Regions from separate parts of the Kitasatospora sp. NPDC057198 genome, predicted to be linked through region 3. Evidence: riboswitches for the same ligand, from Rfam matches in the RefSeq annotation. Region 3 holds a riboswitch; each other region holds the start of a gene.
What was found. A riboswitch is a leader RNA that binds a small molecule or an ion and turns the genes downstream of it on or off. The one in region 3 is predicted to bind cyclic di-AMP.
Positions count from the first base shown of each region.

Region 1 (4,184 bases), on a different contig from region 3:
ACGGCGGTGGCGACCAGCGCGGCGATGTCCGCCGGGTGGTGGACGTCTCCGGAGACGCCGACCACCGGGCAGCCGGGGCGGTCGAGTTCGGCGGCCAGGTCCTCGGCGATGCCGGGGCGCAGGTCGGCGACGAGCAGGCCGGCGGCGCCGGCGGCGGAGAACCGGCGGGCCAGGTCGGCCCCCGAACCCCCGTCGAGCACCGCGATGACCACCACTGCACCGGCTACTCGCATGGCCTGCTCCCCTTTCAGAGCGCGCACCCGTGGCCGGCCCGCACGCCGCCCACGGTGGTTATCGGAGGATCGTAGGCTCGCCCCGACGCTCCGCAACAGGGATTACCCACCAGGTGACCAGACTCACGCGCCGGCGCTTCCCGATACGGTCAAGACATGCCAGACCAGCCCCACGCACCCCAGCCGCCACTGTTCACCTGGGAGTTCGCCGCCGACCCCTACCCGGCGTACGCCTGGCTGCGGGAGCACGCGCCGGTGCACCGCACCACCCTGCCGAGCGGGGTCGACGCCTGGCTGGTCACCCGCTACGCGGACGCCCGGCAGGCGCTCGCCGACGCCCGGCTGTCCAAGAACCCGGCGCACCACAGCGAGCAGGCCCACCGCAGCGGCCGGGTCGGCATCCCCGGCGAGCGGCAGGCCGACCTGATGACCCACCTGCTGAACATCGACCCGCCCGACCACACCCGGCTGCGCCGGCTGGTCTCCAAGGCGTTCACCCCGCGCCGGGTGGCCGAGTTCGAACCGCGGGTGCGGGAGATCACCGACCGGCTGATCGACTCCTTCGCCGGCCGCGGCGAGGCCGACCTGATCCACGAGTTCGCCTTCCCGCTCCCCATCTACGCGATCTGCGACCTGCTCGGCGTCCCGGCCGAGGACCAGGACGACCTGCGCGACTGGGCGGGCATGATGATCCGCCACGTCGGCGGTAAGAGGGGAGGGGTCGGCCGGGCCGTCAAGCAGATCCGCGGGTACCTGGCCGACCTGATCCACCGCAAGCGCGCCGACCCGGGCGACGACCTGATCTCCGGCCTGATCCGGGCCAGCGACCACGGCGAGCACCTCACCGAGAACGAGGCCGCGGCGATGGCCTTCATCTTGCTCTTCGCCGGGTTCGAGACCACCATCAACCTCATCGGCAACGGCATGTACGCGCTGCTGCGCACCCCGGACCAGCGCACCCTGCTCCAGGAGTCGCTGGGCCGCGGCGAGTCGGGCCTGCTGGAGACCGGCGTCGAGGAACTCCTGCGCTACGACGGCCCGGTGGAGCTGGCCACCTGGCGGTTCGCCACCGCGCCGCTGACCATCGGCGGGGCGGCGATCCCGGTCGGCGACCCGGTGCTGGTGGTGCTGGCCGCGGCGGACCGCGACCCGGCCCGGTTCTCCGCCGAGAACACCCTCGACCTGGCCCGCTCGGACAACCCGCACCTGGGTTTCGGTCACGGCATCCACTACTGCATCGGCGCCCCGCTGGCCCGGCTTGAGGGGCAGTGCGCGATCGGCAGCCTACTGACCAGGCTTCCGGACGTTCGGCTCGCGGCGGACCCGGCGGAACTGCGCTGGCGGGGCGGGCTGATCATGCGCGGTCTGCGCGACCTCCCGGTCTCCTTCACGCCCCGCTGACGCCGTTTCAGCCCCCGCGACACGCCGCCGCGCAGGGCCGACGACGCGCCGGGGCGGGGGCGCGCGTCGCACTCCGGTTCGGAACGAATCCGGACATACCTGGATCGTTCGTGTACGTGTATCGAAGATCCGTAATTTCGGCGTGATCATGGTGATATGAGCTTGTGATTGCTCGTCAGCTTTGCCTACTCTCCGACATGCCCGCAGCTGCGGGCCCCGATCGCGGCACGCCGAGTCCTGTCCGCCGCGCCCTCGGGCCACCTACCAGGTACCGGACAGGAGCGGGGGAACCAGTGTGAACGCCGTAGTCCCAACGGCTTGGGGTGAAGCCGCCGAGCAGCCGACGCGACCGCGTCCGGAGCGAACGGCGGCCGGGCCAACCTCCCGGTCCGAACCCGACAGCTCACCTCGCAGGCGTGCGGAGAGGATGTCCCGTGCTGTTCGCCAACACCCCTCGCCACCGCCGTAGTACCAAGGCCGAGAAGGTCATCGCCGCCGCCGGCGTGGCCTCGGTCGGCCTGGCCCTGCCACTGTTGGCCGCCACCGGAGCGGCAGCCGCACCCGTCGACACCTGGGACCGCGTGGCCCAGTGCGAGAGCGGCGGCAACTGGAGCATCAACACCGGAAACGGTTTCTACGGCGGCCTGCAGTTCACCTCCTCCACCTGGCGCGCCTTCGGCGGCGGCCAGTACGCGGCCCGCGCCGACCAGGCCAGCCGCGCCCAGCAGATCGCGGTGGCCGAGCGGGTGCTCGCCTCCCAGGGCCCCGGCGCCTGGCCGGTCTGCTCCAAGCGGGCCGGACTCGCCAAGGGCGGCGCGCCCGCCGACACCTCCGAGGACACCGCCTCGCGCTCCCAGGAGCGCCCGACCGCGCCCCAGCAGCCGAAGAGCCCGCCGTCGAAGAAGCCGGCCGGGCCCGCTGCCCCCGCCCAGCCCCAGGCCGCCCCGCAGGACGGCGCCCCGCAGACCGCGCCCGCCGGCGGCTACACCGTCCAGGACGGCGACACGCTCTCCGGCATCGCCGCCGCGCAGAACGTGTCCGGCGGCTGGGAGCGGATCTACCGGGCCAACCACGAGCTGATCGGCGCCGACCCCGACCTGATCCTGCCCGGCCAGGTGCTCTCCCTCTGACACCGGCCCCGCACCGGTCCCGGCATGTGGGACGCGCCGGCCCGGCGGCCTGACGAGGCCCCGCCGCAGCCCTGACGAGGGCCGCGTCCCCTGACCGTCCGTCCGCTCCCGGCGTGCGCCCAGCAGTTCGCGCCGCCGGGGGCGGCGGAGCGGCCGTCAAACAGGTGAACTACCGGTGAGTAGCCGGGCCACACCGTGAGACGGGACCCGGCCGGGCGTGGCCGCAGGGCGCTGTGCGGCTAGGCTCTGGTCGTAACGACCACACATCCGCTTCCGCTAGGAGATGCCTCGTGCCGTCCATTGATGTCGTCGTAGCCCGTGAGATCCTCGACTCCCGCGGCAACCCCACGGTCGAGGTCGAGGTCGGTCTCGACGACGGCAGCACCGGTCGCGCGGCCGTCCCGTCGGGCGCCTCCACCGGTGCCTTCGAGGCCCTGGAGCTCCGTGACGGCGACAAGAGCCGCTACTTCGGCAAGGGCGTCGAGAAGGCCGTCCTCGCCGTGATCGAGCAGATCGGCCCCGAGCTGGTCGGCTACGACGCCACCGAGCAGCGCCTCATCGACCAGGCCATGCTCGACCTGGACGCCACCCCGGACAAGTCCTCGCTCGGCGCCAACGCCATCCTGGGCGTCTCCCTCGCCGTGGCGCACGCCGCCTCCGAGGCCAGCGACCTGCCGCTGTTCCGCTACCTGGGCGGCCCGAACGCCCACGTGCTGCCCGTCCCGATGATGAACATCCTCAACGGCGGCTCGCACGCGGACTCCAACGTCGACATCCAGGAGTTCATGATCGCCCCGATCGGCGCGGAGTCCTTCTCCGAGGCCGTCCGCTGGGGCGTCGAGGTCTACCACACCCTCAAGGGCGTGCTGAAGGAGCGCGGGCTCTCCACCGGCCTGGGCGACGAGGGCGGCTTCGCCCCGAACCTGGACTCCAACCGCGAGGCCCTGGACCTCATCACCGAGGCCATCAAGAAGGCCGGCTACACCCCGGGCAAGGACGTCGCGCTCGCCCTGGACGTCGCCGCCTCCGAGTTCTACAAGGACGGCGCCTACCAGTTCGAGGGCAAGGCGCTCTCCTCCGCCGACCTGACCGCGTACTACGCCGAGCTGGTCGCCGACTACCCGCTGGTCTCCATCGAGGACCCGCTGGACGAGTCGGACTGGGACGGCTGGAAGACCATCACCGACGCGCTCGGCGACAAGGTCCAGCTGGTCGGCGACGACCTGTTCGTCACCAACCCGGAGCGCCTGCGCAAGGGCATCGAGACCGGCACCGCCAACGCCCTGCTGGTCAAGGTCAACCAGATCGGCTCGCTCACCGAGACCCTGGACGCCGTCGAGCTGGCCCAGCGCAACGGCTACCGCTGCATGATGTCGCACCGCTCCGGCGAGACCGAGGACGTCACCATCGCCGACCTCGC
Region 1 covers NZ_JBHUWH010000069.1:6,466-10,649, reverse strand. The annotation lists gene ACFUEL_RS11480 (SDR family NAD(P)-dependent oxidoreductase) at 1-233, opposite strand, end outside; gene ACFUEL_RS11475 (cytochrome P450) at 390-1,634, shown strand; cyclic di-AMP (ydaO/yuaA leader) riboswitch at 1,887-2,065, shown strand; gene ACFUEL_RS11470 (transglycosylase family protein) at 2,069-2,764, shown strand; gene eno (phosphopyruvate hydratase) at 3,055-4,184, shown strand, end outside.
Region 1: it holds a riboswitch for cyclic di-AMP, as region 3 does, so the genes downstream of both, ACFUEL_RS11470 (transglycosylase family protein) here and ACFUEL_RS20205 (transglycosylase family protein) in region 3, are expected to answer to the same signal.

Region 2 (4,184 bases), on a different contig from region 3:
CAGGTCGGCGAGGTGTTCGCGCTCCGAGGGGTCGAGCCGCAGGGCCCGGGCCAGCGCCTGGACCACCTCGGTGGACGGGTTCCCGGCCCGGCCCTGTTCCAGGCGCGTGTAGTACTCGGTGCTGACGCCCGCCAGCCGGGCCACCTCGTCGCGGCGCAGGCCGGGCACCCGCCGCACCCGGCCGTCGGCGGGCAGGCCCGTCGTCCCGGGGTCGAGCGCGGCGCGCCGGGTGCGGAGGAAGTCGGCGATTTCCCTGCTGCGGTCCATGCACCAAGTGTGCAGGCCCGGCCGGTGCGCCGGCGGGGCGAGGGTGGCCCTGCCGGTACCAGTCGGCGCAGGGTCCGCTCGGGGCCGCCCGGGGGGCCGCCGGGCTGGTCTGCTGGAGCTGTGCCCGGGGCTCTCCCGGTGCCACGACTCCCGTGTCCCACAAGGAAGGCACACCCATGCCCACGCACGCCTCGTCCACGCACACCACGTCCGCCGCCCTGCCCCTCGCCGGTCCCCTCACCGGCCCCGCCGCCCTGCCCCTCGCCGGCCGCACCGCCGTGATCACCGGCGCCTCCAGCGGCATCGGCGAGGCCACCGCCGAGGAGCTCGCCGGGCTCGGCGCCCGCGTCGTCGTGCTGGCCCGCCGCGCCGAGCGGCTGTCCGCGCTGGCCGACCGGATCGAGCGGGCCGGCGGCACCGCCCTGGCGATCGCCGCGGACGTCACCGACCCGGTCTCGGTGCGGGCCGCCGCCGACCGGGTCGCCGCCGAACTGGGCGGCGCGGACCTGCTGTTCAACAACGCGGGGGTGATGCTCCCGGCGCCGGTCGAGGAGTTGGCCGTCGACCAGTGGCAGCGGCAGATCGACCTCAACGTCTCCGGCCTGATGAACGTCGTCGGCGCGTTCACCCCGCAGCTGGTCGCGGCCGCGGCCGAGCGCGGCGTCGCCGACCTGGTCAACACCTCGTCGATCGCGGCGCGGAACATCTTCCCGACCTTCGCCGTCTACTCCGCGACCAAGGCGTACGTCACCCACCTGTCGGTCCACCTGCGGGCCGAGCTCGGCCCGAAGCGCGTCCGCGTCTCGGCGATCGAGCCCGGCATCGTCGGCACCGAGCTCCAGTCGCACGTGACGGACCGGGGCGCGCTCGACTGGCTGGAGGGCTCCAAGGAGGCGATGGAGTGGCTCACCCCCGGCGACATCGCCAGGACGGTCGGCTTCCTGGCCGCGCTGCCGCCGCGGGTCAACCTCCAGCAGGTCACCGTGATGCCGACCGGCCAGGCGAGCTGAGGACGGGTACGGGGCCGGGCGTCCGCGGGACCGGGGCGGTCGCGAGACCCGGGGCGGCCGCGGCCGCCGGTCGCGGCCGCCGGTCGCGGCCGCCGGCTACAGCTGAAGGCTACGGCTGGAGGCCGAGGTGGCGGAGCCAGGGCAGCGGGTCGACCGGGGAGCCGTCGGCGAGGCGGACCTCCAGGTGGAGGTGCGGGGTGGTGGCGCTGCCGGTGGCGCCGACGGCGCCGAGGAGGGCGCCGGGGCCGGCCTCGCCGGGGGCGGCGGTGATCCGGGAGAGGTGGCAGTACCAGAGCTCGGTGCCGTCGGGGAGGGTCTGGATGACCCGGTAGCCGTACGTCCCGGACCAGCCCGCGGCGGTGACGGTGCCCGAGGTGACGGCGGTGACGGGGGTGCCGGTGCGGGCGGTGAAGTCCAGCCCGTTGTGCAGGTGCGCCCAGTGCAGGCCGGCCTGGGAGAACCCGTCGCCCAGCCGGTAGCCGGTCAGCGGGAGGGCGGGCGCGGAGCGGTCGACGGTGGCCGCCGCGGCCGTGCCGGTCACTGCGGTCGTACCGGTCACTGCGGCCGTGCCGGTCACCTCGGCCGCATCGGTCGTCGCGGCCGCCTCGGCCTGCCGGTCGGCGCGCTTGGCCTCGGCCTCCTGCGCGGCGGCGAGCCGGGCGGACTCCTCGGCGCCGGTGCGCTGCCCGTCGGCCTGCTGCAGGATGCGGGCGGCGAGGGCGAGTCCGGGGTCGGCGGCGAGCAGGCCGTCGGAGGCTTCGTCGGCGGCGGTGACGGGGGCCGGGGCGGGCGCGGGGGCGGCCTGGGCGGGAGCGGCGGCGAGACCGGTGGCGCCGAGCGCGGCGGTCATCGCGGTGACGCCCAGCAGGGGCGCGCCGGTGCGGGCCTGGCGGGGGAGCCGGTGCCGGACGGGCTCGGCCTCGACCGGGTGGTCGAGCAGCTGGGTGCCGGTGCTCTCGGTGTAGGTCGACGCCACGGGGGCGCGCTCCTTCCTTCCCTGCCGCCGACCGGGTTAGCTGACGGGTTCGGAGGTGGAAGGTCTCCTACGGTCGGGCCCAGGGCCGTCCCGATTCACCCCGGTGGAACGTGGTTCCCCGGCTCCAGGCCCTGCTGCGGGGCAGGACCGGATGGATTAGGCGTGGCGCACGGTGCCGCATGGTTACGGCGTTGCCGACCGCGCTGCGTTATCAAACGTTAATCCTATGGACCCCATGATTCCAAGCGCCTTCCCAGGTGCAGTGAAACTTTCCTGACGCCCTATGGGCGATTTGTGATGGTTCGTCGATCCGCCCGGATTCGGACATGACGGACCGTGACGGAGCGGTTGAGTATCCGTACTCACGACCCGCCCGCGACCCGGCGGGACCCTGGGCCCATGACTGCTCCCGTGCCCCGCCGCACCACGTCCGCCTACTACCTGCAGGCCGTCGCGTCCTTCGCGTTCGCGTCCGTCGCCCTGGCCCTGGGGATCGCCTACCTCCCGGTCAGCGCGTGGATGCGCGCCTTCCTCGCCGTCGGCCTGCTCTACGAGATCACCTCCGCGTTCACGCTGGCCAAGGTGATCCGGGACCGCCAGGAGGAGGGCGCGATCACCAGCCGGGTCGACCAGGCCCGGCTGGAGAAGCTGCTCTCCGAGCACGACCCGTTCCGGGCGGACGGGATCTGAGGCGCGCCGCCGACGGGCGGCCGACCGGCCGGGGTTGACGGCTAAGGCTATTAGCCTTAGCTTTGTGGCTATCGGAAGCAGCCGGGCACGGAGCCCGGAGCGCCGGACGACGCCCGCCCAGGAGGCCCGCGATGAACAGCACCCTCGGCACCGCCACCCAGTACCTCGACGTCACCGGCGGCCGGATCGCCTACGACGACGCCGCCGGCCCCGGCACCCCGGTCGTCCTGCTGCCGGGCATGCTCGACAAGCGCGCCGTCTACCGCTTCCTCGCCCCGCTGCTGAGCGCCGCCGGGCACCGGGTGGTCACCATGGACCTGCGCGGCATGGGCGAGTCCTCGACCGGCTTCACCGACCACAGCCCGGCGGCGATCGCGGACGACCTGGTGGCCCTGCTGGAGCACCTGGACCTGCGCGGCGCCGTCCTGGTCGGCAGCTCGTACACCGGCGCCACCGTGGTGCGGGCCGCCGCGCTCGCCCCCGAGCGGACCGGCGGGGTGGTGCTGGTCGACGCGTTCATCGAGAACCTCCCGCTGAACGGCTTCCAGAAGGCGCTGTTCGGCCTGGTCGGCCCGCTGGTGCGCGCCTTCCCCGGCCTGTGGGGCGCGGCGCAGAAGTTCTACTACCCGGCCGACGCCCGACCCGCCGACTTCGAGGAGTACCGGGCCGGCCTGTCCGCGATGCTCCGCGAGCCGGCCCGCAAGGCGGCGCTGCGCGGCTACCTGGAGGGCGACTCGGCGCCGGTCGGCTGGTGCGCGGCGGTGGACGTGCCCGCGCTGGTGCTGATGGGCGAGAAGGACCCGGACTTCCCGCAGCCGGAGCTGGTCGCCGACCGGCAGGCCGCCGCGCTGCGCGGCCGCAAGGTGATGATCGCCGGCGCCGGCCACTACCCGATGGCCGGCCGCCCGCAGGCCGTCGCCGACGCCCTGCTGCCCTTCCTGGCCGAGCTCGCCGGCCCGGCCGGCCGGAACGGGACCGACCGCTGATGCCCCGCGCCGGACTCTCCACCGCCGCCGTGGTGGACCACGCCCTGGAGCTGATCGACGAGCGCGGGGCCGACGCGCTGACCCTGGCCGCCGTCGCCGCCAGGGCCGGGGTCGCCACCCCGTCGCTGTACAAGCACGTGGCCGGCGGCCTGCCCGAGCTGCGCCGCCTGGTCGCCGTCCGCACCATCGGGGAGCTGGCCGACCACCTGGCCGCCGCCGTCCTGGGCCGCTCCCGGGAGGGGGCCGTCCGGGCCC
Region 2 covers NZ_JBHUWH010000044.1:20,848-25,031, reverse strand. The annotation lists gene ACFUEL_RS08080 (helix-turn-helix domain-containing protein) at 1-267, opposite strand, end outside; gene ACFUEL_RS08075 (SDR family oxidoreductase) at 444-1,277, shown strand; gene ACFUEL_RS08070 (M23 family metallopeptidase) at 1,387-2,253, opposite strand; cyclic di-AMP (ydaO/yuaA leader) riboswitch at 2,264-2,426, opposite strand; gene ACFUEL_RS08065 (YiaA/YiaB family inner membrane protein) at 2,653-2,943, shown strand; gene ACFUEL_RS08060 (alpha/beta fold hydrolase) at 3,075-3,929, shown strand; gene ACFUEL_RS08055 (TetR-like C-terminal domain-containing protein) at 3,929-4,184, shown strand, end outside.
Region 2: it holds a riboswitch for cyclic di-AMP, as region 3 does, so the genes downstream of both, ACFUEL_RS08070 (M23 family metallopeptidase) here and ACFUEL_RS20205 (transglycosylase family protein) in region 3, are expected to answer to the same signal.

Region 3 (4,184 bases):
AGCACGAACACCGAGGGCAGCACCACTACGTGGTAGACCGCGATCGCGAGCATCCCCGACCACACCCACGTCCGGCTGCGCACCTGTTGCCAGCCGACCCGCAGTTCGGCGAGGAAGCCGAGCCGCCCGTCCTGCCCCGGGTCGGCGGCACCCGCCCCGGCGCCCGCCCCGTCCGGCACCCCGCCCATCACCGTCCCGTCCGGCACCCCGCCCGTCACCGCGCCGACCGGCCCCAGCCGGGCCAGCACGGCGGCGCTGACCGCGAAACTCGCGGCGTCCACCGCCAGCGCCCCGCCCGGCCCGGCCGCCGCGACCAGCACCCCGGCCAGCACGGGCCCGACCACCAGGCTGGCCGACTGCACGAATCCGCGCAGCGCGTTCGCCTCGCGCAGCCGGTCGGCGGGGACGAGCAGGGGCAGCAACCCGCTGGAGGCGGGGAGGAAGAAGGCGTCCGCGACGCCGAACAGCGCCATCAGCAGCGCCAGCACACCGACCCGGGCAGTACCGGTGAGCAGCAGCACGGCGGCGGCCGCCTGGACGGCGCAGCGCACCAGGTCGGAAGCCAGCATGATCCGCTGTCGCGGCATCCGGTCCGCCCAGACTCCCCCGGCCAGCGTGAACACCAGCAGCGGAAGCAGCCCGGCGGCCGTCACCAGGCCGACGTCGGCGGCCGAGCCGCCGACGGACAGCACCGCGAAGGGCAGCGCCACGAACGACACCCGGTCCCCCAGGACCGACAACGACTGGCCGACGAACAGCCGGGCGAACTGGCGCTCGGTACGGAGCACTTCAGGGACCGGAACGCGCATGGGACCTCCTCGACGAACCCGGCGCACCCGGCACACCCGACGGACCCGAGGGGCCGGAGGGGCCGGAGCAGCGCACCCGCCGCACGAGGACGGCGAGCACGGCGATCGTAGGAAGCCCACGAACCCCCTGTCGCGCCATTTATCCGCAACGCCGTCAATGCCCTGATTCCGGCTAACTTCCTCCCCCCGCAAGGAAGTTGGCAACTCCCAACCCCTCCCGTGGCCGAACCGGGGCGCCGGCCTTCCCCGTTCGCCCTCCTCCCAATCCCACCGATCGGCCACACTTCTCCAGCCGGTCCGCCGACCTCCCGTACCCGACGGACGCCCGCCTCCCACCCGGGGCACCGTCAACAGGTCGTCCACACACCACGCGGGAACCGACGTGACGAAGGCGTGATCCCGGCGCGACGCGCTTGTGATTGCCACGTTCGAGTGAATAGGCTCCTCCCAGCCCGCACCACCGGGCCCCGCACGCGAGAACGCCGAACCCTGTCCATCGCGCCGTCGGGTCGACCACCACAACCCTTGGACAGGGGCGGGGGAACCACGATTGTTGCCGTTCCCCACGGCTAGGGGTGAAGCCGTCCGCACCGGGTGAACCGGGGCGCGGCGGCCGGGCCTCCCTCCCGGTCCGAACCCGACAGCTCACCTCGCAGGCGTGCGGAGAGGATCTCGCATGCTCTTCACGGGTCCGGGACGTCACCGCCGACAGGGTCCGGCGGAGAAGGCGGCCGAGCGCGCGATCGCGGCGGCCGGTGTGGCCGGCGTCGGCATCGCCCTGCCGCTGCTCGCCGTGTCCGGCGCGCACGCCGCGCCCAGCGCGGTCTGGGACCGGGTCGCCGAGTGCGAAAGCGGAGGGAACTGGAGTTCCGACGCGGGCAACGGCCTCTACGGCGGCCTGCAGATCAACGCCCAGCGCTGGACCGACTACGGCGGCACCCAGTTCGCCCCGCTGCCGAACGGGGCCACCCGCAGCCAGCAGATCGCCGTCGCCGAGCGGATCCTGGCCACCGAGGGCCCCTCGCCCTGGTCCTCGTGCGTGGACGAGTCGGGCCTGAGCACCGCCACCGCGCCGGGCGTCGTCGACGACAACGACTCGGCCGACGAGACCGGTTCGCTGCGCGGCGCCCGCGGCATCGCGGCGGTCAACGCCGCCCCGGACGGCAGCACCGTCCCGAGCGGGAACGCCGCCCCGGTGTTCTCCGGCCTGCCGGGCTACGACCCGGTCTCGCACGTGTACTGGTACGAGAAGAACGGCGCCTGGTTCTGGACCAGCCACCAGAGCCTGTACGAGCGCTACATGCAGCTGAGCCGTCCCCAGCCGCAACCGAGCACCTCCGCCCCGACCGCGCCCACCACGGACCCCACGGGCGCCCCGGCCACGCCGAGCACCCCGTCGGCCTCCCCGGCCACCCCGCTGCTGCCCACCGACCCGACCGCCACGCCCAGCCCGACCGCGCCCACCGACGGCACCAACGGCAACGGGAACGGGAACGGCGACCCGAACGGCACCGGCAACAACGGGAACGGAAACGGGAACAACGGGAATGGGAACGGGAACGGCCTGTTCCCCACCCTCCCGGCCACCCCGTCGCCCAGCCCGTCCGGCAGTACCGACTCCTCCGGCGCCACCGGCACCGCCGCCCCCGACGCCTCACCCACCAGCGGCACGGCGACCCCGGCCCCGGCCGCCACGCCGGACGTCCCGGCCACCCCGGCGGCTCAAGCCGCAGCCCCGTCCGCGCTGCCCTACACCGTCTCCCCCGGTGACAGCCTGGCCGGCATCGCCCGCGAGCACGCGCTGGACGGCGGCTGGTCCGAGCTCTACAAGTCGAACCAGCAGGTGGTCGGCGAGAACCCGGACCTGATCCGCCCGGGCCAGGTGCTCGAGCTGGGCTGATCCGCCCCCGGCTGAGCCGCCGTCACTTCGGGACGGCGGCCAGCCCGGTGCAGCCGCGCAGGCCGTCGCGGCGCTGCTGGGCGGCCTTCGCGGCGTTCCCGCCCTGCGGGACGGGTACGCCCCGGCCGTCGATGTGGGCGGGGGTGAAGGTCTCGCCGGTGACGCGGCCGTCGGCGGTGACGGTGAGCGTGGTGACGCCTGTCTCGTCGGAGGCGGTGTAGTTCGAGGTGCCGTACCAGAGGAAGTTGCCGAAGCCGTACGCCACGTAGGTCTTCCCGAGCATGCCCGCGCCGAGCATGGTGTGGGCGTGGGTGCCGACCACGGCGGTCGCTCCGGCGTCGGCGAGCTTCTTGGCGAGGCCGCTCTGCGCGCGGGTCGGGCAGGCCACGCCCTCGTCGCCCCAGTGCAGGTAGACCAGGACCACCGGCGCCTGCGCCTTCGCCGCGGTGACGGCGCGCAGCAGCGCGGTCTCGTCGAGGGCGGAGGCGATGCCCGGCTTGTGGGCGCCGGCCCGCCACTTCTGGTTGGTGATCTCGTTGACCTGACTGGCCGCCAGCACGGCGACCTTCACGCCGCGCACGGTGGTGACGTACGGGGCGTACGCCTCCTGCGCGTCCTTGCCGATGCCGACCACGGGTATCGGGGAGGCGGCCTTGGCGGCGAGGGTGTCGGCGAGGCCGTCGGGGCCGAAGTCGACGGCGTGGTTGTTGGCCTGGGAGACCACGTCGACGCCGGCGTCCTTGAGCGCGTCGAGCGCCTTGGGGGTGGTGCGGAAGGTGTAGGTCTTGGGTTCGGCCTTGCCCCGGCTGGTGATCGCGGTCTCCAGGTTGAGCACCGCCAGGTCGGCGGCGGAGAGCGTCGCGGAGATCGGGCCGAGTGCGGTGTCGGCCCTGCCCGCTCCGAGCCGGGAGGCGGTGCGCCCCTCGAAGTGGACGTCCCCGGCGAACGCCACCGTGATGCTGCCGCCGGGGCTCGCCGGGGCGCTCCCCTCCGACGCCCCGGGGGCCGGTCCGGTGGACGCGGCGGCCGTCGGCGCGGGCGTCGCGGACGCCGAGGCCGCCGTGCCGGTGGCGGTAGCGGTGCCGGCGCCGGCCCGGTCCGTGGAGGGCTCCGACCCGCCGCACCCGGCGACGGTGCTGAGCAGTAGGACGACGGCGGCGGCTGTGCCGACCGTGGTGCGGTGCATGAACGGACCCCCCGGCAGTTCGGTGACGACGCACTTTATCTGCGCCGGTCGAACACCGGAAGTCCACACGGACACCGAATGATCACGATCCCGGTCCCGTCCCGTCCGGGGCCGTCCCGGGCCGGGCCCGCAACGTCCTGAAGGCCCGTCCGCTCAGGCCACCACCCCGGCGGCGCGCAGCAGCCAGCGGTTGGTCCGGCCGACCAGTCCGGCCCGGTCGAGCACCGAGACGACCTTCTGGGCCATCTCGATCTTGGTGGCCCGCCAGCGCGGGTTGGCGCGGGCGGCC
Region 3 covers NZ_JBHUWH010000174.1:3,823-8,006, forward strand. The annotation lists gene ACFUEL_RS20200 (MFS transporter) at 1-809, opposite strand, end outside; cyclic di-AMP (ydaO/yuaA leader) riboswitch at 1,314-1,482, shown strand; gene ACFUEL_RS20205 (transglycosylase family protein) at 1,486-2,709, shown strand; gene ACFUEL_RS20210 (CapA family protein) at 2,732-3,895, opposite strand; gene ACFUEL_RS20215 (diiron oxygenase) at 4,049-4,184, opposite strand, start outside.

Region 4 (4,184 bases), on a different contig from region 3:
TGGAGCCCGGTTCGGCCTCGCCGCACGACGTGGCCCGGCGCGGCCTGGCCGAGGACGACCCGGCGCTGCTGGACCAGCTGCTGGCGATCCCGCAGGTCCACCTGGTGGTGGACGGCTACAACGTGACCAAGACCGGCTATCCCCAACTGCCGCTGGAGCAGCAGCGGATGAGGCTGCTGGGCGGGCTGGCGATGCTGGCCCAGCGGACCCAGGCCGAGGTGACCTGCGTCTTCGACGGCCAGGACCTCGACGTGCCGGTGATCATGGCGCCGCCGCGCGGGGTGCGGGTGCGCTTCAGCCGCACCGGGGAGACCGCGGACGAGCTGATCCGCCGGCTGGTGCGGGCCGAGCCGCAGGGGCGGCCGGTGGTGGTGGTCTCCGCGGACCGGGAGGTCGCGGACGGGGTGCGCAAGGCGGGGGCCCGGCCGGTGGCCTCGGTGCTGCTGCTGAACCGGCTGGCCCGTAGCTGAGGAGGGCTCAGGGGACCGCGGGGCGTCCGGAGTGTGACGGTCCGGTGAAGGGGGGCGGGTGGGGCGGACCGGAAGCCCCCCGGGAGTGGACGCGGAGGCGTGGACTTCACTAGGGTCTGGCGTCAAACCTATATTCCGGACCTTCACTCTTTGGGGTGAGTCCAGCAGGAAGAAGGAGCACCCCCTTGGCCTCCCACCGCCGTCCCAAGCAGCCGAGCCGTGCGCGGATCTCCGTGTTCACCGCCGCCGCCGCGACCGCGGTCGCCCTGACGGCCCAGGCCAGCGCGCACGCCGCCCCGGCCCAGCCGAACAAGGACGAGGTCAAGGCGCAGGTCGACAAGCTGCTGGAGGAGCAGGAGCAGGCGGCCGAGAAGTACAACGGCGCCAAGGAGCGGGCCGACCAGCTGCGCAAGCAGGCCAGTGACCTGCAGGACCAGGTGGCCCGCGGCCAGGAGCAGTTGACCGAGCTGGCCTCCGGCCTGGCGGCGGTCGCCGGAGACCAGTACCGGCAGGGCGGCGTCGACCCGTCGATGCAGCTGATGCTCTCCTCCGACCCGGACCAGTACCTGACCAAGGCGGCCTCCTTCGACCAGGCCGCCAGCACCCAGGCCGAGACGCTCAAGTCCCTCAAGGACCAGCAGCGCCGCCTGGACCAGCAGAAGCAGGAGGCCGCGGCCGTCCTGCACGAGCTGGACAGCCAGACCCAGGCGCTCAACGACGCCAAGAACGACGTGAACAGCAAGCTCGCCGAGGCGCAGCGGCTGCTCGCCAAGCTGAGCGCCGCCGACCGGGCCGCGATCCTCCGGGGCAGCGGCTCCGCCGCCTCGCGCAGCGCCTCCCGGGTCGACCCGTCCACCCTGCCGCAGGCCAGCGGCTACGCGGCGACCGCCGTGGCGGCCGCGCTCGGCAAGCAGGGCTCGCCGTACGTGTGGGGCGCCACCGGTTCGAGCACCTTCGACTGCTCCGGCCTGATGGTCTGGGCGTACAAGCAGGCCGGCGTCTCGCTGCCGCGCACCTCGCAGTCGCAGGGCAGCTACGGCGTGAACGTGGGCACCGACTGGCACAACGCGCAGCCCGGCGACCTGGTCATCTACTACAACGACCGGCACCACGTCGGCATGTACATCGGCAACGGGCTGGTGGTGCACGCGCCGCGCACCGGTGACGTGGTGAAGACGATGAAGGTCGACACCCTGCCGATCTCCACCATCCGCCGGGTCTGACCGGACGGTCTGACGGACCGACGAATCGGACAAACGCCCCACCGGGCGACAACTGACGCATCGTGACACGCCCGGACGGCTCGAGATCCTCCTGTGATCTGCGACACGTCCGGGCGTGGTGTTTCTCGACCATATCGTGAGAATTATTACGCTCCGTGTAAGTGGTCGATCACAATCGGTCAGATTTGCCGGGGTATTTGATTCAGAATCAGATTTTTTTCTGACAAGGATTTGAACGGATCACGGATCGGTTACTAGGGTCTTGCCTCGACCACCGCAGAGTCGATCGCCCAAGGGGGGCGGCGGCGGAGGTCGCCGCCGAGTCCGTGACGCAGCGGGCAGACCGTCAACACCGGGTCTGCCGACGGGGATACCCCAACCGGGGTGCTGTCGAACGGAGCCGGGGAACCACGTTCCCCCGGGGTGAATCGGCGCCGGGACGACCGCCGCGCGCGGTCGGTGAGGCGTCGTAGGGCAATCTCTTCCGGCCCGAACCCGTCAGCTCACCCGGTAGGCGGTGTGAGGAAGAAGGAGTCCGCCTTCGTGGCGTCCCATCGCCGTCCCAAGCCCGTCGGCCGTGCCCGGGTCTCGATTCTCACTGCCACCGCCGCCGCTGCCGTGGCGCTCTCCGCCCAGGGCGGTGCGCACGCCGACCCCGCGCCGACCAAGGACCAGGTCAAGCAGCAGGTCGACCAGCTCAACGAAGAGGCCGAGGTCAAGACCGAGGCGCTGAACGCCTCCGTCGAGAAGCAGCAGGACCTGCAGAAGCAGGTCGGCCAGCTGCAGGACCAGCTCGCCCGGCAGCAGGAGCAGGTGACCACCGCCCAGGAGGGCCTGGCCGGCATCGCCGCCGAGCAGTACCGCACCGGCAACATGCCGCAGACCATGCAGCTGATGCTCTCCAGCAGCCCGGACTCCTTCCTCGGGCAGGCCGGCACGATGAACGTCGTCGGCGCCACCCAGGCCGACCTGCTCAAGACGTTCAAGTCCGAGCAGGCCAAGCTCGACGCGCAGCGCAAGGAGGCCGAGTCCAAGCTCGCCGAGCTGGACACCACCACCAAGGCCCTCAAGGCCGACAAGGAGGACGTCCAGGCGAAGCTGGCCAAGGCCCAGGAGCTCCTCAACACGCTGACCCAGCAGGAGCGCGAGCAGCTCGCCGCCGCCGAGGCGAAGGCCGCCGCGGACGCCAAGGCCAAGGCCGACTCCGCGCAGCGCGCCTCCCGCGACACCGTCCGGGTGGAGCTGAACGCCCCGGCGTCCTCCAGCTTCTCGGGCAACGCGGTCGGCGCGGCAGTCTCCAAGCTCGGCACCTGGTACTCCTACGGCGCGGCCGGCCCGAACAGCTTCGACTGCTCCGGCCTGATGCAGTGGGCCTACAAGCAGGCCGGCGTGTCGATCCCGCGCACCTCGCAGGCGCAGGCCGGGGCCGGGACCAGCCTGGGCACCGACATCGCCAACGCCCGGCCGGGCGACCTGGTCATCTACTACAACGACCAGCACCACGTGGGCATGTACGTCGGCAACGGGCAGATCATCCACGCCCCGCACACCGGCGCGCAGGTCCGCTACGAGTCGGCGACGGCCATGCCGATCAACCGGATCGTCCGGATCTGACGGACCGGCGCGGCCCCGGGCCCGGTACCCCGCAAGGGGTGCCGGGCCGCTTCCGTGCTGGTGTCCGATTCACGGTCAAATATTCGTGACTGTCGGGGTTTGGACTGGATCGATCCGACTCGCTAACCTCTGCCCCCGGGCCCCCGCGAGGACGGCCGTCCGACGGCGGACGGCGGCGGAGGCCGGCCGCAGAACGGAGCCGTCGCACGTGTCCGTGCACCGTCGCACCCCGCTGCCCGGCGTCCAGCGCCTCGCCCGCGCCCTGGCGCTGACCGCCGCCGCCACCGGCGCGCTCGGGCTGACCGTCGGCGGGGCCGCCGCCGCCCCGCTCAGCCCGGCCGACCCGGTGGGCCGCGGCGAGGTCAAGGCCCAGGTCGACCAGCTCTACGAGGAGGCCGAGCAGGCGTCCGAGCGGTACAACGCGGCCCAGGAGCGGCAGAGGCAGTTGCAGGCCGAGGCCGGCAGCCTGCAGGACCAGGTCGCCGCCGGGCAGGAGGAGCTCAACCGGATGCGCGGCGACCTGGCCGCCGTCGCCGCCGACCAGTACCGGACCCAGGGCGTGGACCCCACCGTCCGGCTGATGCTCGACCAGGACCCGTCCGGCTACCTGACCGGTGCCCGCTCGCTCGAACAGGCCACCTCCCGGCAGGCCGACAGCCTGCGCGAGCTCGCCGAGCGGCAGCGCCGGCTGGAGGCGCGGCGGCACGAGGCCGGCGCCAAGCTCGCCGAACTGGAGCAGGCCCGGCAGCAGCTCGCCGCCGCCAAGGACGACGTCCGGGAGCGGCTGGCCGGGGCCCAGCGGCTGCTGAACGGCCTCGCCCCCGCCGAGCGGGCCAGGATGGCGGCCGAGGACGCCCACGACGCCCGGCAGCGCGCC
Region 4 covers NZ_JBHUWH010000154.1:940-5,123, forward strand. The annotation lists gene ACFUEL_RS18945 (NYN domain-containing protein) at 1-470, shown strand, start outside; gene ACFUEL_RS18950 (NlpC/P60 family protein) at 656-1,693, shown strand; cyclic di-AMP (ydaO/yuaA leader) riboswitch at 2,072-2,226, shown strand; gene ACFUEL_RS18955 (NlpC/P60 family protein) at 2,237-3,307, shown strand; gene ACFUEL_RS18960 (NlpC/P60 family protein) at 3,516-4,184, shown strand, end outside.
Region 4: it holds a riboswitch for cyclic di-AMP, as region 3 does, so the genes downstream of both, ACFUEL_RS18955 (NlpC/P60 family protein) here and ACFUEL_RS20205 (transglycosylase family protein) in region 3, are expected to answer to the same signal.